Regions from separate parts of the Paraburkholderia largidicola genome, predicted to be linked through region 2. Evidence: riboswitches for the same ligand, from Rfam matches in the RefSeq annotation. Region 2 holds a riboswitch; the other holds the start of a gene.
What was found. A riboswitch is a leader RNA that binds a small molecule or an ion and turns the genes downstream of it on or off. The one in region 2 is predicted to bind glycine.
Positions count from the first base shown of each region.

Region 1: it holds a riboswitch for glycine, as region 2 does, so the genes downstream of both, gcvT (glycine cleavage system aminomethyltransferase GcvT) here and PPGU16_RS26500 (D-amino acid dehydrogenase) in region 2, are expected to answer to the same signal.

Region 1 covers NZ_AP023174.1:3,636,877-3,651,697, reverse strand. The annotation lists gene rfbG (CDP-glucose 4,6-dehydratase) at 1-421, opposite strand, end outside; gene rfbF (glucose-1-phosphate cytidylyltransferase) at 421-1,197, opposite strand; gene PPGU16_RS16275 (cephalosporin hydroxylase family protein) at 1,255-2,025, opposite strand; gene PPGU16_RS16270 (class I SAM-dependent methyltransferase) at 2,022-3,074, opposite strand; gene PPGU16_RS16265 (NAD-dependent epimerase/dehydratase family protein) at 3,071-3,910, opposite strand; gene gcvP (aminomethyl-transferring glycine dehydrogenase) at 4,254-7,187, opposite strand; gene gcvH (glycine cleavage system protein GcvH) at 7,255-7,635, opposite strand; gene gcvT (glycine cleavage system aminomethyltransferase GcvT) at 7,739-8,857, opposite strand; glycine riboswitch at 8,946-9,086, opposite strand; glycine riboswitch at 9,139-9,251, opposite strand; gene PPGU16_RS16245 (hypothetical protein) at 9,679-10,293, shown strand; gene PPGU16_RS16240 (hypothetical protein) at 10,374-10,733, opposite strand; gene PPGU16_RS16235 (oxidoreductase) at 10,933-11,982, opposite strand; gene PPGU16_RS16230 (UvrD-helicase domain-containing protein) at 12,323-14,410, shown strand; gene PPGU16_RS16225 (c-type cytochrome) at 14,511-14,821, opposite strand, start outside.
Region 2 covers NZ_AP023175.1:2,198,834-2,213,654, forward strand. The annotation lists gene PPGU16_RS26455 (catalase family peroxidase) at 1-423, opposite strand, end outside; gene PPGU16_RS26460 (BON domain-containing protein) at 569-913, opposite strand; gene PPGU16_RS26465 (YciI family protein) at 1,043-1,165, shown strand; gene PPGU16_RS26470 (LysR substrate-binding domain-containing protein) at 1,227-2,096, opposite strand; gene PPGU16_RS26475 (cupin domain-containing protein) at 2,202-2,531, shown strand; gene PPGU16_RS26480 (cytochrome b/b6 domain-containing protein) at 2,715-3,308, shown strand; gene PPGU16_RS26485 (molybdopterin-dependent oxidoreductase) at 3,311-4,084, shown strand; gene PPGU16_RS26490 (hypothetical protein) at 4,133-4,747, shown strand; gene PPGU16_RS26495 (DUF4148 domain-containing protein) at 4,857-5,168, opposite strand; gene PPGU16_RS26500 (D-amino acid dehydrogenase) at 5,389-6,666, opposite strand; glycine riboswitch at 6,813-6,902, opposite strand; gene speB (agmatinase) at 7,197-8,174, shown strand; gene PPGU16_RS26510 (LysR family transcriptional regulator) at 8,186-9,109, opposite strand; gene PPGU16_RS26515 (branched-chain amino acid ABC transporter substrate-binding protein) at 9,255-10,394, shown strand; gene PPGU16_RS26520 (LysR family transcriptional regulator) at 10,419-11,345, opposite strand; gene PPGU16_RS26525 (aldehyde dehydrogenase family protein) at 11,539-13,047, shown strand; gene PPGU16_RS26530 (purine-cytosine permease family protein) at 13,165-14,691, shown strand; gene betA (choline dehydrogenase) at 14,735-14,821, shown strand, end outside.

The DNA.
Region 1 (14,821 bases), on a different replicon from region 2:
TGATCTCGCGGTTTTCATAGCATTTGTCGCTAGTGACGTTGACGACCGCGCGCACACTGTTCACATGACGGACTGCATCGAGCACATGTACCGTGCCCATGACATTAGTCGAGTACGTCTCGATGGGGTCCGCATAAGATTGCCGGACGAGCGATTGCGCCGCGAGGTGAAAAACGACTTCGGGACGCGCCGCTTCGAGCGCGTGGCGCACGCCCGCCGCGTCGCGTACGTCGCCAGCCAGGTGGTTCATGCCCGACGCGACCTGAGCGGCGTCGAATAGCGATGGTTCAGTGAGCGGCTGCAGCGCGTACCCGGTGACCTGTGCGCCCAGGCGCTGCAGCCAGAGGCACAGCCAGCTTCCCTTGAAACCCGTGTGCCCGGTGACGAACACACGTCGTCCGTGCCAAAAGGATGGGTTCATCACCACGTCTTCCAGGGGGCTTTGCCCGTCGCCCATATCGCGTCGAGCTGATGCTTGTCGCGAAGCGTGTCCATCGGCTGCCAGAAGCCGTCATGGCGATAGGTTTGCAACTGACCGGTCGATGCGAGCCGTTGCATGGGCTCGCTTTCCCACGGGATGCTGTCGTCGTCGATATAGTCGAGCACACGCGGCGACAGGACGAAGAAGCCACCGTTGATCCACGACGATTGCGTCTGCGGCTTCTCGGCGAACCCGATCACGCCGCGTTCGTCGTCGGCCAGCTGAAGCACGCCGTAACGCCCAGGTTGTTGCACGCCCGTGACGGTCGCCAGCTTGCCGTGACGCTTATGGAATTCGACGAGGCGCGTGATGTCGACGTTGCCGACGCCGTCGCCGTACGTCAGGCAAAACGCTTCTTCTTCACGCAGCAGATGCGACGCACGTTTCAGGCGGCCGCCCGTCATCGAATGCTCGCCGGTATCGAGCAGCGTGACGCGCCACGGTTCGGCATTGCGCTGATGCACTTCCATTTTGTTTTGCGCGAGGTCGAACGTGACGTCGGACGAGTGCAGGAAATAGTTGGCGAAATATTCCTTGATCACGTAGCCCTTGTAGCCGCAGCAGATAATGAAGTCCGTCATGCCGTGCGACGCATAGATCTTCATGATGTGCCACAGAATGGGGCGGTCGCCAACGGTCACCATCGGCTTCGGACGTGCCTGAGTCTCTTCGGACAGGCGCGAGCCCAGTCCGCCAGCGAGAATGACAACTTTCATTTCGGTATGCTTCGTGAATGAGTACGTGGTGGGTCCGTGACGGCAGTGCGCGCTTGTTCAACGCACGCGCTTCAGATAACCTTCCGGCGCGACTGAAATCAAAAGCTTGTTATCGATCTGGCGGTCGATCTCGAACTCGGGATGCTTCTCGACGAACGCCCATACGGCCGTCTTCGGATTGTCGCCGTGATCCCACGGGCGGTCCGGAAATGCGTCGCGAGGCAGGTCTTCGATAATCGTGTCGAATGCCACGCAGTAGCTGCCAGGCGTGACGAGCGGCGCGTAGGCCTCGAGTTCGGCTAGCACGTGTTCGTGCGTGTGATTCGAATCGAGGCAGACCAACACGCTCTTGCAACCTTCGGCGTGTTTGTAGACCTGTTCGAGCACGTCGGGCGCGACGGACGAGCCCTGAATCAGATCGATGCGGTTCGCGAGCGGGTGCGCTTCGATTGCCGCCCGGTTATGTGCGCGGATATCGATGTCGACGCCCACGACGCGGCGGCGCGGCTTCGACGGGTCCAGCATTTCGCCTCGCTCGATGGCATCGCACAGATCGAGCATCGCGAGCATCGAGGCACTCAGGATGAGCGAGCCGCCATGGGCGATACCCGTTTCGATGATGATGTCGGGGCGAACCTCCCAGATCAGTTCCTGCATGGCAACCATGTCTTGCGGATACTGAATGATCGGGCGGCCCAACCAGGAAAAGTTATAGGAGTAGCGCGGCCCGGTCGTCTCGCGGACGAAGGTCAGGCCGACCTCGCGCAAAGCCGCATCGCGCCCGTTTGCGTCGATGCGTTGGCGGACTTCCTGTTCGAATGTATTCATGTGTCGATACCGATATAGGTGAATTGAGACCCGGCCTGGGCGCGGATTTCGTCGAGATAGTTCGAATTCATGACGTAGATCGCAGAGCCGGCGGGCAGGCTGGGCAGCACATCGTGCGGCGCCTGCACGAGCAGCCCGGTCGCGGGCAGATACTTGCCCTGCTTTGCGGGATTGATGTCAATGACGGCGGATACGGGCGTGCCGTTGCGCAGGCAGTTCAGCGCGAAGATCACACCCTTCGACGCGCCACCCCAGATGACCACAGCGGCATCGCCTTGAGCGGGGCGCTCGACCACTGGGGACAGGATCGCGGGAAAATCTACGGCGGCGCGCTCGTCGTAACTCGGTGCGCACAAGCTGCTGAGTTCCGCGACGACATATTGATACTGCCCGCCGAACAGGTGTCCGCTTTCATGCACGACGGCGAACATGCGCTCGAAATCAATGGGCCGGAAGTAGTTGACGTGCTCGTAGAAGATGTCGAACCATGCACCGCGCTCGCAGATCCAGTCGAAACACGGCACTTCAATGTAGATCTTGCCGCAGCCTCCATTGGCGTCGCGTAGCTGTGCAAGAAATGTGACGGGGTCGGCGACATGCTCGAGGATGTGCCGTAGCACCAGAGCTTCGCCTTGCATGCCCGCGTGAGCGTCGAAGTAGCGCTTTTCGATTGCCGGGTTCGAGCCTTCGTAGGCGGGATCGAAGCCGGTGATGTCGAAGCCGCGCTCTTCCAGCATCTCCAGAAAATAGCCTTTCCCGCAGCCCACCTCGATGATCGAGTGCTTGCCGAGCGTGCGTGTGACGATGTCCGCGACCTCCTCGAGGTGCTGGCGGAAATTGGCGCTGACGGCCTGCTCGTTCTGGTAGTGCTCGTCATAGTCGAGCAGCTCTGGGCGAAACGCCTCGTTGTAGACGAGGCCCGTTCTCAGGTCTTCCACCAGGCGTACATCGCCGACGGGCGAGTTGCGTGCTTCCGTGCTGGTCTCGTACATGCGGTTCTGAAACACGGGCAGGGCGTTTGCGCGATACAGTTCTCGTACGACAGTCATAAGGTCTCCAGTACGCGGTCGAGCTTGGTCCGGGTTCCCCAGAAGGCGATTGGTTCGTAGTCGGGATACGGATAGCGGCCCAGTTCCAGCTGGATATTCCAGTCGTGGTCATGCAGCCATTGCTCGACCAGGCCGCGCACCGAGCGCGGCGTGCCCGAGCAGACGTTGACTGTGCCGACGTTCTTGCCGCTCGTGGCGAGAGCCACCAGATTCCGCGCGACATCCGTCACGCTCAGGTAGTCGCGCAACTGGTCACCGCGCGACATGGCAAACGAATGGTCGCCGCGCTCGACGGCAGCACGCAGTTGCGACAGGAGCGACGTGGGCGCCTGGCCGTCGCCGTGCATGTAAAAAAGCCGCGCCCACGCCAGATTGAATGCGTGATCGCGTTGCAGATATTCAAGCTGCTGGCGCAGCGCATCCTTTGCGAAGCCATATGGCGTCACGGGTGCAACGGGATGGGTCTCGTCGAGCGCGCCATCGCGCAGGCCATATTCCAGGCAGGTTCCCGCCACGACGAGCGACGGCAGCCCCGCCTCGACGAGCTGGCGCAGAAAGGCGTAATGGGTCGGCAGCTCGACTTCGAAATGACGCCGTGCGCGATAGTTCGGCAGGCCTCCCCATGCGAGATGGATGAGTACGTCGGGCCTGCCCAGCAAGTCGAACGCGTTATCGGGAGGGGACGCGACGTCGAGCGAAACCCACCTGACGTTGTCCTGCCGGGCTGGCGCGGGGCCACGCGTAACGGCCACGACGTCGAGGCCTTGAGCTGCCCCTTGCGCGAGTACATGCCGACCGATAAAGCCCGTCGCGCCGGTAATGGCAATGTGCGTCATGGTGATAGTTCGAGGCGTCGAATGGGAACTGCATTAGTGGAATCTGATGGGCAGTTTACGGAATCACCGTTTACTCATTTCGGCGAATAGCGACGGGATTCCGGCCCATTTCGCGGGCATCGCATGGGCGGCAGCAGCGGAGAGGCGTGGAAGCCGGCTGCTCAGGCGTGAGCCGGGAGGCGGTCAGCGCAGGGGAAGGAGGGAGGGAGAGGGAACGGCGAGTCGGCCGCCAACGGAACCCGCGAAAAAGCGCTAACCAGACAAAACGGCCGCTGTCCCCGCACTCAGGCGGAAGCAGCGGCCGTTCAGGGGGAACGCCTCGTGGGGCGTTCCGCAGGATGGTTTATGCCTCGTAGTCTGCCACGGGCACGCACGAGCAGAACAGGTTGCGATCGCCGTACGCGTTGTCCGCACGACCGACGGGCGGCCAGTACTTCTTCGCGATCAGCGACGGCAGCGGATACGCCGCCGTTTCACGCGCATACGCATGCTTCCAGTCGTTCGTGACGACCACTGCCGCCGTATGCGGTGCGTGCTTGAGCGGATTGTCTTCGCGATCGCTGCGGCCTTCCTCGACATCGCGGATTTCGTTGCGAATCGCGATCATCGCTTCGATGAAACGATCCAGCTCTTCCTTCGATTCCGATTCGGTCGGCTCGACCATCAGCGTGCCCGGCACCGGGAAGCTCATCGTCGGCGCGTGGAAGCCGTAGTCCATCAGGCGCTTCGCGACGTCATCGACGGAGATGCCGCTCGTTTCCTTGATGGGGCGCAGATCGAGAATGCACTCGTGCGCGACCAGTCCGCCCGGGCCCGAATACAGCACCGGGTAATGCGGCGCGAGCTTGTTCGCGACGTAGTTCGCGTTGAGGATCGCGGTTTCGGTAGCGGCCGTCAGGTTCTTCGCGCCCATCATCGCGATGTACATCCACGAGATCGGCAGGATCGACGCCGAGCCATACGGCGCAGCGGAGACGGCGCCGATGCCGTTCGCGTCGCGTTCATAGCCCGTCGACGTCTGGTTCGGCAGGAACTTCGCCAGATGCGCGCCGACGGCAACAGGGCCAACGCCCGGTCCGCCGCCGCCGTGCGGAATGCAGAACGTCTTGTGGAGGTTCAGGTGCGAAACATCGCCGCCGAACTGGCCCGGCGCCGCGAGACCCACCATCGCGTTCATGTTCGCGCCGTCCACATACACCTGGCCGCCGTGCGCATGCACGATCTCGCAGACTTCGCGGACGTTCTGCTCGAACACGCCGTGCGTCGACGGATACGTGATCATGATCGCCGCGAGTTTGGCCGAATGCTGTTCGGCCTTCTTCTTCAGGTCTTCGATATCGACGTTGCCTTGCGCGTCGCACGCAACGACGACGACCTGCATGCCTGCCATCTGCGCCGACGCGGGGTTCGTGCCGTGCGCCGAAGCGGGAATCAGACACACATTGCGATGACCTTCGCCGCGCGACTCGTGATACGCGTGGATGATCAGCAGACCCGCGTACTCGCCTTGCGAGCCGGCGTTCGGTTGCAGCGACACGGCCGCGTAGCCGGTGGCGGCGACCAGCATCTGTTCGAGCTGATCGATCATTTCGCGGTAGCCGACGGTTTGCTCGGCGGGCGCGAACGGATGGATCTGGCCGAACTCGGGCCACGTGACGGGCAGCATTTCCGACGTCGCGTTCAGCTTCATCGTGCACGAGCCGAGCGGGATCATCGAGCGGTCGAGCGCGAGGTCCTTGTCCGACAGGCTGCGCAGATAGCGCAGCATTTCCGTTTCCGAATGGTGACGGTTGAATACGTGGTGCGTCAGATACGCGCTCTCGCGTTCGAGCGTCTTCGGGAACGTGTTCGACGCGCCGAGCTTTGCGTCGAGTTCGTCGATTTGCGGCACGGCTTCGACGAATGCGGCTTGCGCGAAAGCGGCAAGCAGATCGGCGAGATCGGCGCGCGTGGTGGTTTCGTCGAGCGACAGACCGACGCGCGTTTCGCTCACGTGACGCAGATTGATGCCCTTGGCCGTCGCGGCGTCGTGCAGCGCCTGGGTGCGTGCGCCCGTTTCGAAGGTGAGCGTGTCGAAGAACGATTCGTTGACGAGCGTATAGCCAAGTTGCTTCGCGCCTTCCGCGAGCAGCGCGGCGATGCGGTTCACGCGTTGCGCAATCATCTTCAGGCCGCGCGGGCCGTGATAGACGGCGTACATGCTGGCCATGATCGCGAGCAGTGCTTGCGCCGTGCACACATTCGACGTCGCCTTTTCGCGGCGGATGTGCTGTTCGCGCGTTTGCAGCGCGAGACGCAGCGCGGGGTTGCCTTGCGCATCGACGGTGACGCCGACCAGACGGCCCGGCATCTGACGCTTGAATTCGTCGCGCACGGCGAGATACGCCGCGTGCGGGCCGCCGAAGCCGACCGGCACGCCAAAGCGCTGCGAGTTGCCGACGGCCACGTCCGCGCCCCATTCGCCCGGCGGCGTGAGCATCGTCAGCGCGAGCAGGTCGGCGGCGGCGACCACGTGGCCACCCGCTGCATGGATCGCTTCAGCGAGCGCGCGGTAGTCGAGCACGTCGCCGTTCACGCCCGGATATTGCAGCAGCACGCCGAACGCATTCGAACTCGCCGCCTCGGCAGCCGGACCGACCTTCACTTCGATGCCGACGGGCTTCGCGCGCGTCTTCACGACTTCGATGGTTTGCGGCAGCACGTCGTCTGCCACGTAGAAAATGTTCGACTTCGGCTTGCCGACGCGTTGCAGCAGCGTCATCGCTTCGGCGGCGGCCGTCGATTCGTCGAGCAGCGACGCGTTCGAGATCGCGAGGCCTGTCAGGTCGACGATCATCTGCTGATAGTTCAGCAGCGCTTCGAGGCGGCCTTGCGAGATTTCCGGCTGGTACGGCGTGTAAGCCGTGTACCACGCCGGATTTTCGAGCACGTTGCGCAGGATGACGGTGGGCGTGTGCGCGTTGTAGTAGCCCTGACCGATGTACGAGCGGAACACCTGGTTCTTGTCCGCGAGTTCGCGCAGCGCGGCGAGCGCTTCGGCTTCGCTCTTCGGCTGGGCGAAGGGGCCGAGCGGCAGCGCGTCCAGGCGGCGAATCGTCTTCGGAATCACCGCGTCCATCAACGCGGCGCGCGATGCGAAGCCGAGGGCTTCGAGCATCGACTGCTGATCGGCCGTATCCGGGCCGATATGCCGTTCGGCGAAGGCGTCATGCACTTCGAGCGCGGCGAGCGAGAGAGGAGTGCGGTTCATCAGACGATCCGGGTGTTCGAGCTTCATTGAATGTTCCTGCTGGCGCGGCGTTCTTCTGTCGTGGCGAACGCCGCGCCTGTCGTGAGTGAGTGGCTTATTCGCCGATCGACTTGCCGTAGGCGGCGGCGTCCATCAGACGGTCTTCCGATGCGCCCGCAGCCGGCTTGATCTTGAACAGCCAGTTGTCGTACGGCGCGCTGTTCACGGCGTCCGGCGTATCGGCGACGTTCGGGTTCGCTTCGATGATCTCGCCCGAAACCGGCGCGTAGATATCGGAAGCCGCCTTCACCGATTCGATGACGGCGACGGTATCGCCTGCCGAGACGGTCTGGCCCAGTTGCTGCACTTCGAAGAAGACGATGTCGCCGAGCGCTTCCTGCGCGTGGTCGGTGATGCCGACCGTCAGCGTGCCGTCCGCCTCGGTGCGGACCCATTCGTGCGATTCGGTGTATTTCAGATCGGCCGGGATGCTCATCGGATGCTCCTATGCGGTAATTCGGTTGGTTTAAATGGTGGGTCGCACGCGACGCTTTCGTGTCTGTCCGGTGTCTGTCTCGTGACGCTCATCGAGTGACCGATCAGCCGACGAGCACTTTGCCGTTGCGCACGAATGGCAGTTTAACCACGCTGGCGGGAAGTGCCTTGTCACGGATCTGAACGTGGACGACATCGCCCGGCTGCACGCCCTTCGGCACGCGCGCAAACGCAATCGATTCCTGCATGGTCGGCGAGAAGGTGCCGCTCGTGATTTCGCCGTCGCCAGCGGCCGTGACGACCTTCTGGTGCGCGCGCAGCACGCCCGCCGCCTTGCCGTTGTCCTTGTGCAGGATCAGGCCGACGAACGACGACTTCGAGCCGTCCGCTTCCAGCTTTGCGCGGCCGATGAAATCGCGCGGCGCGGACAGGTCGACCGTCCATGCGAGACCGGCGTCGAGGGGCGACACGTCGTCGTCCATGTCCTGGCCGTACAGATTCATGCCGGCTTCGAGGCGCAGCGTGTCACGCGCGCCGAGACCGGCGGGGCGCACGCCCTGTGCCTGCAGCGCGTTCCACAGCGCTTCGACGTGATCGGCGGGAACGATGATCTCGAAACCGTCTTCGCCCGTGTAGCCGGTGCGCGCGACGGTGAGTTCGCCAAACGGCGTATCGGTGACGCGCGCGGCGTTGAAGGGCTTGAGGGCTTCGCTGGCGGCGCGTGCGTGCGGCACGGTCGCCCAGACTTTTTCGCGCGCGTTCGGGCCTTGCACGGCGACGATCGCGTAGTCGCGGCGCGGCTTGATGGTCAGGCCGAAGCCTTTGTCGTCATTGAGCTTGTTGAACCACGCGACGTCTTTCTCAGCCGTACCGGCATTCACGACGACGCGGAAATGATCTTCGCCGAAGTAATAGACGATCAGATCGTCGATCACGCCGCCTTCGGGATTCAGCAGACAGGAGTAGAGCGCCTTGCCCGGGGCTTGCAGCTTGCCGACGTTGTTCGCCAGCGCGCGCTCGAAGAAAGCGCGGACGCGCTCGCCCGTGAAATCGACGACGCACATATGGGAGACGTCGAACATGCCGGCGTCCGTACGAACGGCGCGATGCTCTTCGATCTGCGAGCCGTAGTTGACGGGCATGTCCCACCCGCCGAAGTCGACCATGCGGGCATTGAGCGCACGGTGCGTGGCGTGGAGCGGGGTGTGTTTGAGTTCGGTCATCGGGGCCTCGGGGCGTCGCTAAACAGGAAAGGCCATGCGGCGAAACCCTCGCGGCCTGATCCCATCTCGGGCCAACGAGCGATAACTGCATGCCCCCTCTGTCCTCGATACCTGAGAGATTGCGCTGCCGTCAGCGAGTGCTGATGGGCTGGCGCGCGCCCCTTCGGTGGGCAGCCTGCGCGTGCGGTTGAGTGCACCGGCGCTACTGCCGCTCTCCAGAGTGCGAAAAACGGGCGCTCAGTCAATTTGGGGTCGCTATGACCGGATGACGAGCGGGTTTTTCGACGCGGTCGGTCCTTTTGCCTGAGAGTTTGCGGGTGTGCCCCTTCGGCGGCGCTGGCTGCTGGGCGTTCTGAAAACGACAGCGGACGGCGCGCTCTCCCGACGCGTGCGGCGAATGTACGCGAGGGGCGGAGGGATGTCAAATTGCGGCGCCGGGCCTGCGCGGACGCAAGCGTAGCGGCCGCGGACGCGACAATGATTTCAAAAATATGGTCGTCTACAGGGACGCGCTATCGACCGAATTGACCTCGAACATGGCAATTGATTGACCAATTACCAAGGAAGGACGTGTTGGATACTTCTGACAAGGTGGCAACTTGCGTCCCCAATTAGTTCGACATCAAGCGATGACCCAAGCGCACATTTATCAGATCTTCTACTCGGAGCCGACCCGAGCCATTCTGGATAAGGGCTTTATTCCGCTCGACAACGTGGGTCAACGGCCCGACTGGTGTGAGTACTGGCCGATCCGGAACTTTCTTCTCGGCAACGAACTGGACGACAACGCTTTCTATGGATTTCTGTCGCCCAAGTTCGCGATGAAGACGAATCTCGAGGCAAGCGATGTCTACGCGTTCCTCGCGACTCAGCCTGAATCGACAGATATTGTCTCCTTCTCGCCGTTTTTCGATGCGGGCGCATTGTTCCCCAACGTTTTCTTGCAGGGAAGAGCCGAGCATCCGAACGCATGGGAGTCGTTCGTGGAAATCGCATCGCTGTTGACGCCCGGTGTCGATCTCCGCACGCTGATCATGGATTCTTCGAACACGGTGTACTGCAACTATTTTGTTGCAAAGCCTCGTTTCTGGCGGCACTGGTTCAGTCAGGCAGAGATCATATTCAATATCGCAGAGAGCAATTGCTCCCCGCTTGGCCACGCCCTGAACGAAGGAACGCGGCATAACCTGAGCGAAACGCCCGTCAAGGTGTTCGTCATCGAGCGACTGATCTCTTTGCTACTTGCCACGCAGAACGGGTGGCGCACGGTCTCGTTCAACCCGATCGCGCTCCCGCTTGTCTACCCGAATTCAGCGCGTGCCGCGCAAGAACTGGTGATGCTCGACGCGCTGAAGCGATCGGCCGTTGCGACGGGGCGCGGCGAATACCTGACCGTCTACACCCAGTTGCGGGAGCGTGTGGTCGCCGCGATGTGACGGCATAGGCGGGCGCATGGGCGTTTCAATGCTGCCCACGCGCCGATGTGGCGATGACTGGAAGTGAAAGGTTGTCGTCTCTAGCGGTTGATGGCCGCCGACGCCGTATCCAGTTCCTGATTCAGCACGCGCTGCTCGTCGCCCGTGAGGCCGCCGCCGTGCTGGCCGGCCATGTCGTGCGCTTCGTGGCGGATCGTATCGAGCCGGTGATGCAGCGCGGCGCCTTCGGGCGGCGGATAACGGCCCTGGCTCACGCGCGTGTCGATATTCCGGCCCATATTGTCGATGCGGCCGTCGACCTGTTCGAGGCGGTGCACGGCCAGTTCGTGCGGATTCGGCGCGTTACCTGGCTCGGCAAGCTGTCGCGACGGTGGGGCCACGCATGCGGCGAGCGAAGAAACTAGCGCGAAGCTACCGAGCGCGCGAACGATACGTTGCATGGAATTCTCCTTTCTGGTTGATCCCGGTAAGTATGGGAAGCAACGGTCGGCCCGCAACGCGCGATGACGCGTCGCAGGCACAGTGTGTAACCATTGGTTGCCGATCGTGGGCGAGAGCAAAAGGGTTGGCGAGGTGCGCGCCCCTGAAGGTGCAATGAAGGCCAGATCCAAAAAAGGCGGCGTGAGCGCCGCCCACGGATCACGCGCCGCGCCGGAAAGGCAGTCGCACGCCCTCTTGCTCGCTTCTATTAGCGAGTTCGATGATGGCCATGACATCCACCGCGTCGGCAGCGCTGACCGGGAACGGCGCGCCATCCTGAATGGATGCAGCCAACGCGCGATAGAACTCGACGTACGCGCCATCGCGCGTCGGCAGTTCGCGCTGTACTTCCTGTTCGCCTTCGAGCACGCGCAGCGTGCCCGCTTCGTTGCCGCCGCCGAAACCGGCATCGCCCGGACGCAAGCCCGCCTTCAACTGGTCTTCCTGCGTGTCCAGCCCGTTCTTCACGTAGCTGCCGCGCGTGCCGTGAATCGTATAGCGCGGTGCGACGATTGCCGTCAGCGCGCTCGCGTGCAGCACCACCTCGTGATTCGCATAACCGAGCAGCAGATGCGCGTAATCCGGCGCGCTCGCGTTATCGCGATACGCCTTCACCGTTGCATAGACCGTTTCGGGCGCGCCGAACAGCGACAATGCCTGATCGATCAGATGCGGGCCGAGATCGAACAACAGGCCGCCGCCACGCGACGCCTCTTCGCGCCAGCGCTGCCGGATACCCGGACGAAAGCGGTCGAAGTGCGATTCGAAATGCGTGATGCGGCCGAGTTCACCGCTTGCGATCAGGTCGCGCACGGTCATGAAATCACCGTCCCAGCGACGGTTGTGGAACGGCGCGAATACGAGCCCCTTGCTTTGCGCGAGATCGGCGAGCGTGCGTGCATCGGCGGCGGAGAGCGTGACGGGTTTGTCGACGACGACATGCTTGCCCGCTTCGAGCGTGCGGCGCGCGAGATTGAAGTGCGTGTCGTTCGGCGTCGCGATCACGACGCATTCGACGTCCGACAGCGCGAGCAGCGCGTCGATATCGGCGACGATCTTCGCGTTCGGATAGTCGGCACGCGCCTTGTCCGGCTGGCCCGTGGCGATCGCCGCGACGCTCGCGCGTCCGCAGTGTTCGATCACCGGCGCGTGAAACGTGGCGCCAGCAAAGCCGTAGCCCATCAAGCCAATTTTCAGCGATGAAGACATGCGTGTTCCCTGCAAAACCGGCGCGCCGCGGGGGCGGCGCACAACATCGCAATTTTGGCATAGCCGCACTTCGGTTCGTGGCGCAGCGGGTGGCGCGCGCCTCGCAGACGTCGTCCGACAGGCATGAGCCGAGGCATCGGAAAGGGCATTCGTGTTAACATCGCGGTTCTCACGCGAACGGCAAAAAGCGCATGGAATCAATTGCGTGGCGCATCGGCTGATGGTTCGGCAATGTACCGCGCGGCCACCCGCCACGCTGCGCCGCTAGCGCCGTCTCGCTGCATGTTCTCGGGCCATTCCTTGTGAATCGCGCCCTCAATCGACTACTCATCCACACACGATGTCCGCAGGCCTGAATTCCGCCCAAAGCGAAGCGGTGCGCTATCTCGACGGTCCGTGCCTCGTGCTCGCCGGCGCGGGCAGCGGCAAGACCCGCGTGATCACGCAGAAGATCGCGCACCTGATCGAAAACAAAGGCTTCGAGCCGCGCCATATCGCCGCCGTCACCTTCACGAACAAGGCCGCCGCCGAAATGCGCGAGCGGGTGAGCAAGCTGCTCGAAGGCAAGACGCTCACGACGCCCGGCAAGGAAGGCCGCAAGGTGCCCGTCAATCAGCTGACGGTGTGCACGTTCCACTCGCTCGGTGTGCAGATTCTGCGTCAGGAGGCGGAGCATGTCGGCCTGAAGCCGCAGTTCTCGATCATGGATTCCGACGACTGCTTCGGCATGATCCAGGAGCAGGTCGGCTCGACGGACAAAGGCTTCATCCGCAAGATCCAGACGATCATCTCGCTGTGGAAGAACGGCCTCATCATGCCGGACGAAGCGATGGCGATCGCCTCGAACGAGGACGAGCACCAGGCGGCCATCGTCTATCGCAACTACGTCGCGACGCTGCACGCCTATCAGGCCGTCGATTTCGACGATCTGATCCGCCTGCCCGCCGAGCTGTTCAAGGCCAACGAGCAGGTGCGCGACCGCTGGCAGAACAAGCTGCGCTATCTGCTGATCGACGAGTATCAGGACACCAACGCGTGTCAGTACGAGCTGGTGAAACTGCTGGCGGGCCCGCGCGCCGCGTTCACGGCCGTCGGTGACGACGATCAGGCAATCTACGGCTGGCGCGGCGCGACGCTCGAAAACCTCGCGCAGCTCGGCAAGGACTTTCCGAAGCTGCACGTGATCAAGCTGGAGCAGAACTACCGCTCGACGGTCCGCATCCTGACGGCGGCGAACAATGTGATCGCGAACAATCCGAAGCTCTTCGAGAAGAAGCTGTGGTCCGAGCACGGCATGGGCGATTCAATCACCGTGACGGGCTGCAACGACGAAGAGCATGAAGCGGAATCGGTCGTGTTTCGCCTGTCGGCGCACAAGTTCGAGCGGCGCGCGCAGTTTCGCGATTACGCGATCCTGTACCGCGGCAACTTCCAGGCGCGCATTTTCGAACAGGTGCTGCGCCGCGAGCGGATTCCGTATGTGCTGTCGGGCGGCCAGTCGTTCTTCGACAAGGCCGAGATCAAGGACATCTGCGCGTACCTGCGTTTGATCGCCAATGCCGACGACGATCCTGCGTTCATCCGCGCGATCACGACGCCGCGCCGGGGCGTCGGCAACACGACGCTCGAAGCGCTCGGCGCGTTCGCCGGGCAGGCGAAGGTGTCGCTGTTCGAAGCGGTGTACATGGGCGGCCTCGAAGCGCGGTTGTCGGCGCGTCAGGTCGAGCCGCTGCGCATGTTCTGCGATTTCATGCAGCGTCTGCGAGACCGGGCGGACAAGGATGCGGCGACGTCCGTGCTCGATGACATGATGGAAGCGATCCACTACGAAGCCTATCTGTACGACGCTTTCGACGAGCGTCAGGCTCAGTCGAAATGGCAAAACGTGCTGGAGTTTTTGGAGTGGCTGAAGCGCAAGGGCACGAAGCCTGAACCGGCAGCGGGCACGGAGCAGACCGGCTACGACAACGCCGATGGTCTGGCCGACACTGGCAAGAATCTGCTCGGACTGATTCAGACGGTTGCGTTGATGTCGATGCTCGAAGGCAAGGACGAAGACCCCGATGCGGTGCGGCTGTCGACGGTGCATGCATCGAAGGGGCTCGAATATCCGCACGTGTTCCTGGTCGGCGTCGAGGAAGGCATCATGCCGCATCGAGGCGGCACGGAAGACGATGGCCCGATCGACGACGAGCGCATCGAGGAAGAGCGTCGGCTGATGTATGTCGCGATCACGCGTGCGCAGCGCAGCCTGCATCTGAACTGGTGCAAGAAGCGCAAGCGGGCGCGCGAGACGGTAGTGTGCGAACCGTCACGCTTCATCCCCGAGATGGGTCTCGACGAAGCGCCGCCGCCGACGCCGGAAGAAGCGCCGATGTCGCCGAAGGATCGTCTGGCGAGTCTCAAGGCGCTGTTGCAGAAGGCTTGACTGGCACGAACGCCCGCTGTGCGTACATGCTGAAGGCATAAAAAAATCCCCGCTCTTCGAAGCGGGGATTTTTGTTTGCGTCTTGAAAGCTGCGAGCTGCTTATTTCGACGCGTTGACCATGTAGTCGACGGCGGCCTTCACATCGGCATCCGACGCGTTCGATCCGCCCTTTGGCGGCATCGCGCCCTTGCCGTGCAGCGCGTAGTTGTAGACGGTTTCCATCGGTTCCTTCAGGCGCGGGGCCCAGGCTTCCTTGTCGCCGAACTTCGGCGCATTCAGCACGCCCGCCGCGTGGCAGGCCTGACAGACCTGCTGATACAGCGCCTTGCCCGCCTGCGATGCGTCCGCGCTCTGCGTCGCGCCCGATGCGGGCGCCGCGCCTTGTGGCACGCTGGCCATGGCAGCCATCG
Region 2 (14,821 bases):
AGGACTCTCGCTGATAGCCGCCAGCAGATCGCGAAACCCCTCGCCGGTCGCCATCGGAAAGGTCTTTACCGCCAGCATCACGATATTGACTTCGCCTCCGCCAGGCGGATGGAACTTGACGGCCATGCCTTTGATGTTGCCCGGTGCGCCGTCCGGGACGGCCGGAAAGCCGCCGTCGTTCGAAAAGCGCACGGTGAAGGGAATGCTGCTGCCGTCGAAGAGCGCGGCGCGGCTCAATGCCGCCGCTTCGGGCGTCGCGACGAAGCTGCCTTCCGCGACGATTCCTTTCGCGTGATTGACGCGGAAACCCGGATGGTTTCCGTAGATTTTGTAGAAGATGTCAACGATCTCGCTCGCGAGCGTAGCGTAGTCTTCTCCGGCTGCTGCCGGGCCTGGCAGGCTGTCTGCCGGTGCATGGCTCATGCAAAACCTCCGGGTCATCGGAAGGGATTCGTCGCGGATCGAACGCGTACATCCACTCTAGGCGCTCTACCGTCGAATCCGACTTTCCGTTACGGACAAACACTTATGAACCGGAGGAAACGATCATGCTTCCAGCGAGGGCGTCTTATTGCGGCCTGAGGTGGAGATCGTTGCTGATGGATTGCACCCCCGGCACGCTGCGGGTCACGGCAAGCGCTTTCTGCATCTGTACGTCTGAATCGACGTATCCGGACAACTGCACGACGCCTCGATACGTCGCGACGCTCATCGGCAAGGATCTCAGACCTGAGTCCGCGGTGAGCGCCTGCTTCACCCGGGCGGCGAGTGCCGCGTCGTCAGTGGCGATCTGCCCTGGTACGCTCGCGGCCGGCGTCGCGGTCGACTTGCAACCGTCGATGAAAGCGAACGCAGGCAATGCGAACGCCGCGACGATCAGCAACCGGCTCTTGATGTATTTGCGTTCTCGCATGTCGGTTATGACATCCTGATTCGTGCACAACGCGCTTCGCTCGGGTTGGCTTCGCAGGCACACCTGTGTGCCCTCCTTGTGTCCACCATGATAGTGCAGCTTTACGCAGAAGAGGACGCTGACGGCGGGATGACAATTTTCAAGGCAGCGGATCTGGCAGAAGCTCAAAAGATCGCGACAGACGACCCAACAGTGGAGTCAGGCTTGCTCAATGTCGAAGTCAAGATGTTTTGGGTGCCCTTCCATACTTGACATCACTGGAAGCTCACCGAGCGCGATTGCTCGGTGAGCAGCGTTACCTGCCGCTGCCGGATCACGCAGCGCTCTCCTTCACAAGCCATTCACGTAGATCGCAGAACGCTTTGTCCGATCGACCGCGCATCGCGCACAAGGCGAAGACGGCGTCGTTCGATTCGAAGCCTAGCGGCGCGATCAGTTTCCCCTGCGACAGTTCGCGCTCGACGAGCAACGCAGGGGCGATAGCAACACCCAGTCCGGCCGCAGCCGCTTCGAGAAGCAACGACAAGTGGTCGAATCGACGGCCCTCAGCGAACATTGCTGGTTCAACGCCGTTCCGTGACGCCCATTCCATCCACGCGTGCGGGCGTGAACTGGTGTGCAGCAACGGCTGACTGGGCAGATCCGTCGGCTTTGCAATGCGATGAGGCCACGACGGCGCGCAGACAGGGCCGGCGGTTTCGTCGAAGAGGCTCACCACCTCGACATCCGCTGGCCAGTTTCGATCGCTGACGATCAGACAGTCCACCACCTGTCGTCGCAGATCGTCCATCGCCGTACTCGTCTGCAAGCGAACGCGAATACCTGGGTAGTTCGCCTCGAACCGGTCGAGCCGCGGGATAAGCCAGTTCGCCAAAAAACTGCCGGGTGCGCCGAGCACGATTTCGGCGATCGGCGCTTGCTCCGCGATCTCCTCGCATCGGGCCACCAGCATCGAGAACGATTGATCGACAGCCTGCTTCAGACTTTGTCCTTCAGCGGTCAAGCGCACGCCCCCTGCATGCCGAACGAATAGCGATTTTCCTAGCCATTGCTCCAACTGACGCACCTGATGGCTCACCGCACTGTGGGTCACATGCAGCTCCTGCGCGGCGGCCGAGATGCTTAGTTGGCGAGCGGTTGCATCAAAGGCGCGAAGCGCATTGAGCGGGGGAAGTCGGCGCATGAGGTCGAGACGTCGAATTAACTCACATCATCGTACACAAATTCGTCGCTACCCTGGATTGCAAGCTCGACGTTACAGTGAGACCTCATCTCACAGGAGGCTAAATTGGATGACAAGGACATTCCCCTCGCGAACAGCAAGGTACGGTATAAGACGCTGCTGATTGAGAAAGACTACTCCGTCGCCCAGACCACGGTCCTTCCCGGCGGCGAAACGGAATGGCATCACCATACGAACGTGAGAGACCGCTTTGTCGTCGTTAAAGGCGTGCTCACTGTCGAAACGAAAACAGGCGCGTTGATCGACAAAAGACACGTCGATGACCATTACACGGTCGAACCCGGAGTGATTCACCACGTCAGGAACGAGACGTTCGATGATGTGGTGTACATCAACATCCAGTCCGGAGGAGAGCGCGACATCGTGCTCGCTTAAAGGAAGTTCGGGCGACGGACATCGCCTTTACGCTCATCGGTCATTTGACCGATACCCTCGCTGCCATTCACCTGCGATCCTGATCCTCAAGTCAACCGGAAGCCGCTGCGGAAATGTAGTGCCAGCGCTGAGCGTTGAAGCATCGCGCAACGTGCTTCCCATACCGTAGACAACGAGGATTTCTTGAGTCACGCCACGATTCATCCCGTATGGGTCCGCGCTTTTCACTGGATCAACGCAGCAGCGGTGATCCTCATGTGCATGAGCGGCTGGCAGGTGTATGAAGCGTCTCCCATCTTCGCGGCGATACGCTTTCCGGCGGCTATCACGCTCGGCGGCTGGCTAGGCGGCGCATTGCTCTGGCACTTCGCGATCATGTGGGTATTGGTCGCCAACTTCGTTGCGTACCTGGCGTTAGGCGTATTCACCGGGCGACTGCGCCGAACCATTTTCCCCCTCACCCTGCGCGCGATTGCGACCGACCTCGTCGCTGCCCTGCGCGGCAAGCTCAGCCACAGCGATCTCAGCGCGTACAACGCGGTGCAGAAGCTGGCGTACCTCGTCGTCATCGTCGACATTGCGCTCGTGATCGTGTCCGGCGTGACGATCTGGAAGCCGGTGCAGTTTCCGGTTCTCCGGACGCTGATGGGTGGCTTCGATAATGCACGCATCGTCCATTTCGTTGCGATGAGCGTGCTCGCTGGATTCTTCGCGATCCATGTCGTGATGGTTGCGCTCGTGCCGCGATCGCTGCTTACCATGATCCGGGGCCGCTAACCATGAAGTCAGATAAAGACGTGCGGACACTCGACGCCGCATCCATCGTCAAGGACGCGCAGAAGGAACTGGGCTCCTCTTCGAGGCGCCTCTTTGGCAAGCGAATCCTGACGCTGGGCGGCCTGGCGCTGTTGTCGGGTTGCGATCTGACGAACGACAAGTCGGTGAACAACCTGCTACGCACGATGTCCTCGTTCAACGACGACGCGCAGGCGCGACTCTTCGATCGAAGCAAGCTCGCGCCGACGTATCCGGACTCGATGATCACGCGGCCATTTCCGTTCAACGCTTTCTATGACATCGATCAGGTGCCGGAGGTCGAGGCCAGGACTTATCGGCTCGAGCTCGCGGGTCTCGTCAAAGGCCGGCGCGTGTGGACGCTCGGCGAACTGAGCGCACTGCCACAACGCAGCCAGGTGACGCGGCATATCTGCATCGAAGGCTGGAGCGCGATCGGCAAATGGGGCGGCGTGCGTTTCTCGGATTTTCTCTTGCTGGCCGGCGCGGATACCACGGCGAAATACGTCGCGCTGCATTGCGCCGACAACTACTGGACGAGCATCGACATGCCAACGGCGCTGCATCCGCAGACGCTGCTCACGCTGACGTATGACGGCAATGTTCTGCCCGCGAAATATGGCTTTCCGATGAAGCTGCGCATCCCGACGAAGCTCGGCTACAAGAACCCGAAACATATTGTCGCCATCACGGTGACGAACGAATTTCCCGGCGGCTACTGGGAAAACCAGGGCTACAACTGGTTCGGCGGATCCTGAGCCGCACGCCGCAGATATCTTTAATCACATCACACCAACGGAGTCCTTATGTCCATTCGTTTCAAGCTCGCTGCTTCCGTCGTCGCGCTCACGCTTGCCAGTGCATCGTTCGCTCAATCTCCTTCGGCGAAGCCCGAGCGTATCCGTGGGGACATCGTGTCGTTCTCCGGCAATACGCTGACAGTGCATCGCCGCAGTGGCGAAACCGTGACGATCGCCATGAGCGACGCGTCGAAGATCAGCGCCGTGAAGGCGATCCAGCTCGCCGATATCAATCCGGGCTCCTATGTCGGCGCAGCGGCCACGCCCGGTCCCGACGGCAAGTTGACCGCGAAGGAAGTGCTGGTGTTCCCCGATGCTGCGCGCGGCACAGGCGAAGGTCACTATGCGTGGGACCTCGGCGCCAACAGCTCGATGACGAATGCGAACGTGGACACGGTTGTCGAGAGCACCAGCGGACGCGACCTGAAACTCTCGTACAAGGGCGGCAGCAACTCGATCACGGTGCCGGCCAACGTGCCCGTCGTGACGCTCGCGCCCGCCACGCGTGCTGATCTGATCGCGGGAAAGAAAGTGTTCGTGGTGGCGGCTCCGGCCAGCGGCGGGAGCTACGGCGCGCAATTCGTCGTGGTTGAAAAGGACGGCGTCGCACCGCCGATGTAAATGTGCCTTGTGGGTGACCCCGCGTCGTTGGCGGCACATCGCTGCGCTGCAATACGACGCGCGGTTGCTGCTCGCGGGGGCTGAGGAGATTCTTGGCGGCTCCGGAGCTTCACCCGGGTTGAGACTGCTGGCACTCCGTTTGAAACCAATGGTCGACGAGGCGTTGCGCGGCGTGTAGATCCTCTGGGAATTTCGGGTCGTCGTTCCATGGTGACGGGTTGTAGCCCGCTTTCCTCAGCGCCGAGAGCTCGCTTTGTTGTTGCGCTCTCGTCGGAGGCGCGTTGCTTTTAAGCGCGGCAAGGTCACGGCACTCTGTTGGGCTCAGATGTGGCCCACTTTGCGGCGCGCCGGCAGCGGCACATCCAGTCAGCAGGAGCGCCAACGCAGCATGCGTCGACCAGTTTCTCGGGAGATTCTCCATAGCGCGTCTCCATGCATCCGATTGGCGCAACGCAAGCGGTGCGATATCGCCGGTCGCGCGTGACTTCCGCGTTTATTGTGCCTCAGTTCAGTCACCAGAAGTGGCGCGCTATACAAAGAGAAGGAGGTCAGACGTCAGCGTCTCGAATGATCATCGTACTTCTGAAAACAATCGAGGCCCCGCGCGACGCGGGGCCTATGCTGTCGGCAGGAGACGCTTATCAGACGTTGACGGGCAGGCCCGTCCGCTTTCTCGCGGGCTTCACGCTCGTCAAGTTGGGCAGACTACCGGCCACGAGTTCCGCCACGGCCTCCGCAGTCGCTGCCGAGAGGGTCCAACCCAAATGCCCGTGTCCAGTGTTGTAGAAAACGTTGCGTCGACGACCGGGGCCCACTTTGGGCAACATGCCTGGCAGCATGGGGCGCAGCCCAGCCCACGGAATGACGCGCGCCGTCGACATGTCCGGAAAATGCGTGCGTGTCCAATTGACGAGAGGCTGGATTCGATCCGAGCGGATGTCACGGTTCAGGCCATTCAACTCAGCCGTTCCAGCAACACGGAAGCGATCGACGCCGAGACGGCTGGTGACGATCTTGGCGTTGTCGTCGAGCAGGCTGACCCAAGGCGCGGCGTGCTGGCTTGCTGTGTCGTCGAGGCACACGGTGATCGAATAACCCTTCACCGGATAAACGTTCACGTGGTCTCCCACATACGCGGCTAGCGCACGACTTCCGACACCCGCACAGATCACTACGCGGTCGAAGCTCTGCGTATCAATCTGACCTTCGTGCACGGAAGCAATCGTCAATTCACCCGCTGCGGCTTCGGAAATGGACTGCACGGTCGTGTCGTAGCGGAACTCGACACCCAGACGCACGCAGGCTTCAGCAAGTCCACGCGTGAACTTGTGAATGTCGCCCGTCGAATCCGACTCGGTGAAGAAGCCGCCGTGAAACTGCCCATGAAGCGTCGGCTCGATGGCGCGGATTTCGTCGGGTGTCACCGGGCGCCGGTCAAGACCGCCTTCACGTAGCAATGCATTGACCTTTGTCGCGGCGTCGAACTCCTTGCGGGTGGCATAGAAATGCAAGATGCCACGTCGTTCGAGGTCGAAATCGATGTGCTCTCGCTCCGCGATAGAGAACATGTGCTCGCGTGCAGCGATGGCTAGCCGCACCGTTTCGATCGTGTTGCTGCGATAGTTCGGAATCTGGCGCAGGAACTCGCCGATCCAGCTGTACTTGTGCCAGCTCGGCTTCGGATTCATCAGGAGAGGCGCGTCGCGGTTGAACATCCACCGCAGGCCTTTCAGCACTGTGGAGCGGCTGTTCCAGACCTCGGCGTTGCTGGCCGATAGTTGACCGCCGTTGGCAAATGACGTTTCCATTGCCGCATAGCGATGACGTTCGAGAACGGTGACGCGATAACCGCGCCGGGCGAGGGCATAAGCAGTGGTGACGCCCGTAATTCCGGCGCCAATGATGGCAATATGGGACATGACATGGTCCAGTGTTGGTTGAGCATCGCCGGCCGATGTTTACCGGCGTCAATGCCCCATCTGTCCATGTACCTGAGAGTTTCGCCATTACCGGCTACGGTAATCGCTCCCCTTCGGTGGGCGCGCAAGCGCCGCTCTCCAGATGTTCTCGCTGCACGGTCCTTTTGCCTGAGAGTTTCCGGGGCGGTTGCTCCGTCGGCGTCGTCGCGGTGGACGATCTCTCCCGTGCTTCGTTGTAGAACAGCGCAAGGCTACTACCTCAAAGAAACGACGGCAAGTCTTTTCAAATAGACGGTACTCAACATCATGATCGGTGCGTGGCGGCCCCGTCGCGATCAGGCGGTGTCCGGGATGCTTCGGATTCTCCCGAAGTGTGTTTCTGATATTGGGCATTTTTCCGTCGAATCTGTTTGCCTAGACTCAGTTCCAGATGCACAGCCGGCTCGTCACAACGGACGATGCTCCGGCCGTGAAGAAGGCGCCTGGTGCGCCGCACCTATCTGAACGATCAACAGGACGAGTGCAATATCATGTCTGAAAATAGCTACGAAACCGGTCGGCTCAATTTGCCCTTTGTTGGAATCTGCACGTTCGCGAAGTCTCCGCTGTGTCTCGACTGGGACAAAATCGATGCGGATGTCGCAGTGATGGGCGCTCCTTTTGACTGCGGCACGCAGTGGCGGGCGGGCGCAAGGTTTGGTCCGCGCTCGATCCGGGACGCGTCGACGCTGTTCTCATTCGGACACGGCGGCGCGTACGACTTCGAAGACGACGTCGTGTACTTGCCCACCAACGAAGTTCGCATTGTCGATATCGGTGATGCGGACATGGTGCACACCAATACGGAGAAGAGTCACGCCAACATCGAATACGGCGTGCGCAAGATCCTGGCGGCGGGGGCGTTGCCGGTGGTGATGGGAGGCGATCATTCGATCAACATTCCGTGCATCAATGCGTTCGAAGGTCAGGAGCCGTTTCACATCGTCCATATCGACGCCCACCTCGATTTCGTCGACGAGCGCCATGGTGTGCGCCATGGCCACGGTAATCCGCTGCGGCGCGCGGCGGAAAAAAGCGTGGTGTCCGGCATGACGCAAATCGGCATCCGCAATGTCTCGTCGACTGCGCGCGAAGGCTACGCCCAGGCACGCGAGATGGGCTCGGACATTATCTCGGTGCGCGACCTTAGACGCCTCGGCATCCAGGGCGTCCTGGACCGTATCCCGAAGGGCGTCCGTTATTACCTGACCATCGATATCGACGGCTTCGATCCGTCGATCGCGCCCGGCACGGGCACGCCGAGCCACGGCGGCCTGCTGTACTACGAAGGACTCGAACTCTTCGCTGGTCTTGCCGAGCAGGGTGACGTGATCGGTATCGACCTCGTGGAAGTCGCACCGGACTACGACCATTCGGGCTCGACGTCGATCCTGGCGGCGCAACTGCTGCTGAATACGATTGGCCGCGTAATGCATCAACGCAAAGTCAAACGAAACCTTTCCCGCTAAGTTCTGTTTAGCTATTTGCTGCTGCGTGCGGTCCGGCTGACTTTCCTGGCCGCCGCTCGCAGCTGGTTGCTAAACGCCTGCACGACTCGCGCCGATTCGGCGCCTTTGCGCGTGATGATCTGAAAATCCAGATGCGTCACATAGTGCTCGGGATCGATGCGTGCCAATAGTCCACTGTCGACCCAGGGCTGCGCATAGTGAGGCGGCAGAAAGCCCACGTAGTTGCCCGATAGAATCAGCATCGCGCGGCCTTCGACGTTGTCGACCGAGGCCGCGGCCTCTGTCATGTGCAGCAGCTTGAGTTCCTGGCTGCCAAGGTAAGCACGCGCAGCGAGGCGTTGTTTGCTTAGCACCGACAACGGGACACGGCCGCTCGCCCGCTCGTATAACGGGTGCGTCGATGCGCAGTAGAGCCCCTGTTCCTCCCTGTAGAGCGGCAAGTAGTCGAGACCGGGAATCTGCGCGGGAAATGGCCCCACGGCCAGATGCAGTCGCCCGTCCAGAACGTGCTGCTCCATGCTGCCAGGCGTGTCGATCTGCACATGCAGACGGACGTCGGGCGCCATCTGGCCGAACTCACGGATCGCTGTCGGCAGCGGCGAGTATTTGTCGGTCAAGGTTGCTTCGATCATGCCGAAGCGCAAGACACCCGAAAGCTGATTGCGCAACGTACCGGCTTCCATCTGAAACGTATCGACCGCGCCGAGCAGACGCTGTGCGGCGGCGTGCAGCTCCGCCCCTTCGTCCGTCAGCCGGAAACCCGCGCGTCCGCGCTCACACAGCCGTAGTCCGAGGCGTGTCTCCAGTTGCGACATGTATTCGCTGATGCTCGATGCGCCGATGTTGAGCATCGGTTGTGCTGCGGCGAAGCCGCCGCAACGGACGATGGTTTCGAAGATCCGCAACAGCTTGAGATCTGTGTCCTGAACTTGCATCGTACGGTCCCTCGGTTACTTCGGAAATTGCCGAAATGTGTTTCATCAATGGTGCATTTTATTGGGGAATTTGGCTACGCAGAATTGCTCTCAACTGCCTCCGGAGGCAGGGCGAGTTGATACTTCACGATGTGAGGAGAGCACGATGAAAAAATTGAGCGCAAGCGCATGGTTGGCGGCAGTCGTTCTGACGATGGTGTCGGCGCACGCGGCGACGGAGGAGCAGGTGGTGAAGATCGGCTTGACGGGACCCTTGACCGGCCCGCAGGCCGCCATCGGCAAGGACGATGAAAACGGCGTCAGGATGGCGATCGAGCGGCTGAATGCCCAGGGGCTCGTGATCGGTGGTCGGAAGACCCGCTTCGAACTGGTCTCGCAAGATGATGCCGCCGATCCGCGTACCGGTATGACGGTTGCGCAGCGCCTCGTCGACGACAACGTGAAGGTCATCTTTGGGCCGTTCAATTCGGGCGTCGCAATTCCGATTTCAAGTTTGGTGAATGTCGCGGGGATCGTGATGGCGACCGTCGCATCGAACCCGTCGATCACGCAACACGGCTATCCGTACGTGTTTCGTATCTCCGCGAGCGACACGCAGCTTGGCAGCCGCATGGGCGAATTTGCGGCCAAAAAGTTGAAGATCAAACGGATCGCCGTGATCGACGACCGGACAGCGTACGGTCAGGGCCTCGCCGACGAATATATCGACGCAGCCAAAGCCAACGGCATCGAGATCGTGGATCGGGAATACACGACCGACAAAGCGACCGATTTCGTCTCGATCCTCACGCACATCAAAGGCGCGAACGCGGAAGGGATTTTCTACGGCGGCTATTACGCGCAAGCCGGGGCGCTGCGCAAGCAGATGAAACGCCTCGCGATGAACGGCTACCTGCTTGGCGGCGACGCCATGTGCAATGCCGAACTGGCGAAAGTCGGCGGGGACACGGTCGATGCAGGCGTGTACTGTCCGCAGGGTGGCCCCGTTCTCGATCAAACGCAGGAAGGGCGGCAGTTCAAGGCGGATTACAAGCAGCGCTTCCATACCGATCCATTGACCTACAGCGCTGCGTTATACGACGGCATGAACATCGTCGCGCGGGCCATGCAAAAGGCCAATGCGATCGAGCCGGCACAGTACCGCGCCGCACTTGCTGGGATCGATTTTCAGGGGGTTTCAGGGCACTATCGTTTCGACCAGAATCGCGACCTGAAGGATTCGCCGATCACCATTTATACCTATCGAAACGGTGAGCCAACGCCGCTGGCCTCTTCCCAGCCCTAGATCGAAGCGGACGATTCGCCATCCCTACGTCACGTTCGCTGGCTGCTGGGTCAGACGGTAGCTTTCCATCAAGTCCGTCATGAATACCTGCAGGATGGTAGGGGGCACGGCGGCCCGCTTCGTGATTGCGCAGAACGGCCATCGGGTGCCGAACTGGTCGGGGCATATGCGATGCATCTCGTCGCGCGCGACCCAGCGGGCAGCGTAATGGATCGGCAGAAAGCCGATGTACGCGCCCGATAGAATCAGGATGGCTTGCGCCTCGATGTTGTCCACGGTCGCGGCGGCTTTACTGGCGCTGAGCATGCGCAGGTCGTGCTGCTGCAGATAGCCGCGCGCGACTACGCGACTGGACGCGATGGCCTGTTTGAGTGAGGCATCGTCGGGCGGAAGGCCAGCGAGCACATGATGCTTCCCGCAATACAGTCCGTCCGGTTCGCCATAGAGGTCGGTGTAGGTGAGCCCCGGTACGTGCAGCGGAAAATGCCCGACTGCGATGTGCAACCGGCCATCGAGCACCCGCTCCTCCAGTTCGGCAGGCATACCGACGTAGACATCCAGATGCACGTCGTGCCCCCTCGATACGAACGCCTGCAGTGCCTGCGGCAGAGGTGAAGCCGAGTCGGTCACCGTGTTGTCGATGATGCCGAGGTACAGCCTGCCTGAGACGTTCTTCTTCAGTGCATCCGTGTCCACACAGAAATTTTCGACCGCCAGTTGCAACCGCTGCGCGGCCTCGTAAGTCGCCTGGCCGTGTTCGGTAAGGCGAAAGCCGCTGCGCCCCCTCTCACACAGCTTGAGCCCCAGGCGCGTTTCGAGCGTCGTCATCTGTTCGCTGATGGTCGACTGGCTGACGTTCAGGGTCGCCTGGGCGGCGGAAAAGCCGCCGCATCGCACCACCGTCATGAAGACCCTTAAAAGCTTGAGGTCCACGTCCTGCAACTGGATCACTGTCGTCGCTCCGTTTATCCCGCTTGCTTCGGAATTTCCGATATGAATATCTGATCCACGTGATTTTTTCCCGCGGCCGTGTCGCTCATAGTCTCTCAAAAGGCCGCGCTGCCACAAGCCACGTTTATATCGATGTTTGCCGATGGCCCACCAGAGGCCGTGCAGCAGTTAATCCGTATCACAGGAGACAATGATGGATAAAGTCGTACAAAATTATCTGGAGACGTTCGGGATCTGCGAAGCCACTCAACGGTTTCTCTCCAGGCCGCAGAAGATGTTGATTGGCGGCGCCTGGGTTTCACAAGGCGACCGGGAATCGTGCGCGGTGCTCGAACCGTCCACCGGGGGCGTGATCACGCAGATTCCGCTGGCGACGACTGCCGATCTGGATCACGCGGTCGAAGCGGCTCGCAAACAATTCGACGGGGGACCGTGGCGAAAGCTCAAGCCCCTCGAGCGCGAACGGATGCTTCATCGTCTCGCCGATCTGATCGAAGCGAATGCAACCGAGCTGGCCGAGATCGAATCGATCGATGTCGGCAAGTCAGTCGCCAATGCGCGTGACGTCGACGTGCAGGGCACGATCGACACGTTCCGCTATTTTGCAGGTTGGGCGTCGAAGCTTCATGGCCGTACGGTAGAACCCTCCCTGCCTGGCGATTATGTGGCCTACACGCGCAAGGAGCCGATTGGTGTCATCGGCGTCATCGTCCCCTGGAACTTCCCGCTGCAAACGATGGCGTGGAAGGTAGCGGCCGCGCTCGCCGCAGGTTGCACGACCGTCATCAAACCAGCCGAGCTGACGTCGCTGTCGACGCTTCGCTTCGCGGAGTTAGTGCGCGAGGCCGGGATTCCGGACGGCGTCGTCAATGTCATCACGGGGCGAGGCCGCGACATCGGGGCGGCGATGGCCGCCCATCCGGGTATCGACAAGATCACGTTCACGGGTTCGACCGAAGTGGGCCGCACGGTCGGGCACGCCGCCGTGAGTGGCATCAAACGCATCACGCTCGAACTGGGCGGCAAATCGCCGGTGCTGGTGCTGGGGGATGCCGACATCGAGGCGGCTGCGCAGGCTGTCGCAAACGGCATCTTCTTCAATTCCGGACAGGTGTGCGATGCGGGAACACGGGTGTACATCCAGCGCGGCATTCACGACAGGTTTATGGATGCGTTGATCGAACGCACGCGTCAGATGAAGATCGCGCCCGGCCTCGATCGGGATTGCTTCATCAGCCCGCTCGTTTCCGCGCTCCAGAAGGATCGTGTCGAGTCGTATATTGAAGCAGGGCGGCGCGAAGGCGCGGAAGTGGCGTACGGTGGCCGTTCAATGGATCGGCCGGGCTATTTCGTCGAACCGACGATCTTTGCGCATTGCCGCAATGACATGAAGATTGTCCGCGAGGAAATCTTCGGTCCCGTGCTGGTGACTGCACCCTTCGACGATGTCAGCGACGCGTTGACGCTCGCGAATGACTCGCCATACGGTCTTGCCGCCGCCATCTATTCCAACGACCTGAATCGGGTACATAAGCTGATTCCGGAGTTGCGCGCCGGCACGGTCTATGTCAACGCGCACAGCACCATCGACCCGTCGATGCCATTCGGTGGTTTCAAGGAATCCGGCTTTGGCAAAGACCTCGGCTCCGAACAACTCGATCATCTGATGGAGAGCAAGGCGGTCTGGATCACGTTGCACTGACGCGTCAATCCGCTGACGGCGTCCCAACCGGATATAGCCCAGCAAGCGGGCGTTGGGGCGTCGCATGGATGACCGGTCTATCTCATTCCATCAACCTCTCACTCGAGTCAGGGGTGCATGATGCAGGCAGCAGACGAAACAGTGAAAGGCACCGTAGCGGGAGTCGAGCACGGCGCCATTGAAGGCCATTCTATCGACTTTATTCCGGATAACGAACGAACAGACAGACTATCCAGACAGGGGCCATTCTGGTTTCTGGGCAATTTCACGTTCTTTACCATGACCATCGGCTTCGTAGGTCCCAGCATTGGACTGAGCGCGCTGTGGACCACCATAGCCGGCACGCTGGGCATCATGTTCGGCACCTTGTTCATGGCTTTTCATGGATCGCAAGGTCCGCACCTTGGTTTGCCACAGATGATTCAGTCGAGAGCGCAGTTCGGCTATCGCGGGGTCATCGTCGTGTTGTTGGCTACGTTATTTGTGTTTGCCGGATTCAACATCGTCAACCTCGTGCTGATGATGCAAGGCCTCAAAGCACTGTTCAACTGGGACCCTGTCAAGATCGCGCTGGCTGTGACCGTGCCGGCTTCGATTCTGGCGATTCTCGGTCACGACTGGATGCACCGGAGTTTCAAATGGGCGTTGTATCTGTCGCTGCCCCTCTATGGACTCGTCACGGTCGCCGTGCTGATGCATTGGGTGCATGACGTGCCGCTTCCCGCTGTCGCGCCGGGGGCCACGCCACCGCCGCCGCTGGGCTTCGGCTGGATCGCTTTCATCGCGCAGTTCGCAGCGGCCGCCAGTTACAACATCGCCTACGCACCGTACGTATCCGACTACTCGCGCTACCTGCCGAAGAACACGCCGAGCGGCAAACTGATTGCGGCCGTGTTTCTTGGCGCCTCGCTGTCGGGTGCGTGGATGATCGCGATTGGCGGCTGGCTGGCCGACCATCTGCATGCAACCGACGTGCTGGTTGCATTGAATCAGGTGGGTAACGACCTCGCGCCGGGGATGGGCAGCGTTGTGGTTGGCGTCACGATCCTGGCATTTTTCCCTGTCATCGCGATGAACATCTATAGCGCAAAACTGACCGCCATCACGGGAGTCGATTCATTCCGGAAACTCCAGCCTACGCCCAGGATTCGCATTCTCGCGATTATCTTCGTGGTGATCCTTCAGCTTGGTGTGGCGCTTAGCATCTATACGTCGGGTAAAGGTCTTTCCGTCCTGAATATCTACCTGGTCGTCATGCTGTATTTTCTGGTGCCCTGGACGGCTGTCAATCTGACGGACTACTTTTTCGTCCGCAAGGGTCGCTACGCCATTCCACACTTCTTCCTGCCTCATAACAACCTGTACGGGACATGGGGCTCGCGCGGTCTGACTGCTTACGCAATCGGATTCGCTTCGATGATTCCGTTCTTCTGCGTGCTCGACGGCGCTAACGAGGTGTATGTCGGGCCGCTTGCCCGCGCGATGGGCAGCGTCGATCTGGCGTGGCTGGTCGGTCTGCTGGTGTCCGGGCTCGCGTACTACGCACTATCACGCTCGCTCGATCTGAAGCGCGAAGAGGCGGTGATCGCGTCCATCGAGAAGACATCACCGCAATACACCACCGGCGACAAAGGTCGCTACTGAAACCTAGACGACCCCATCAAGATTCAGGAAGCAGGCAAATATCATGGCTACCGAGCAATTCGATTACATCATTGTTGGCGCTGGATCGGCCGGGTGTGTATTGGCCAACCGGCTCACCGAGGACCCGGCC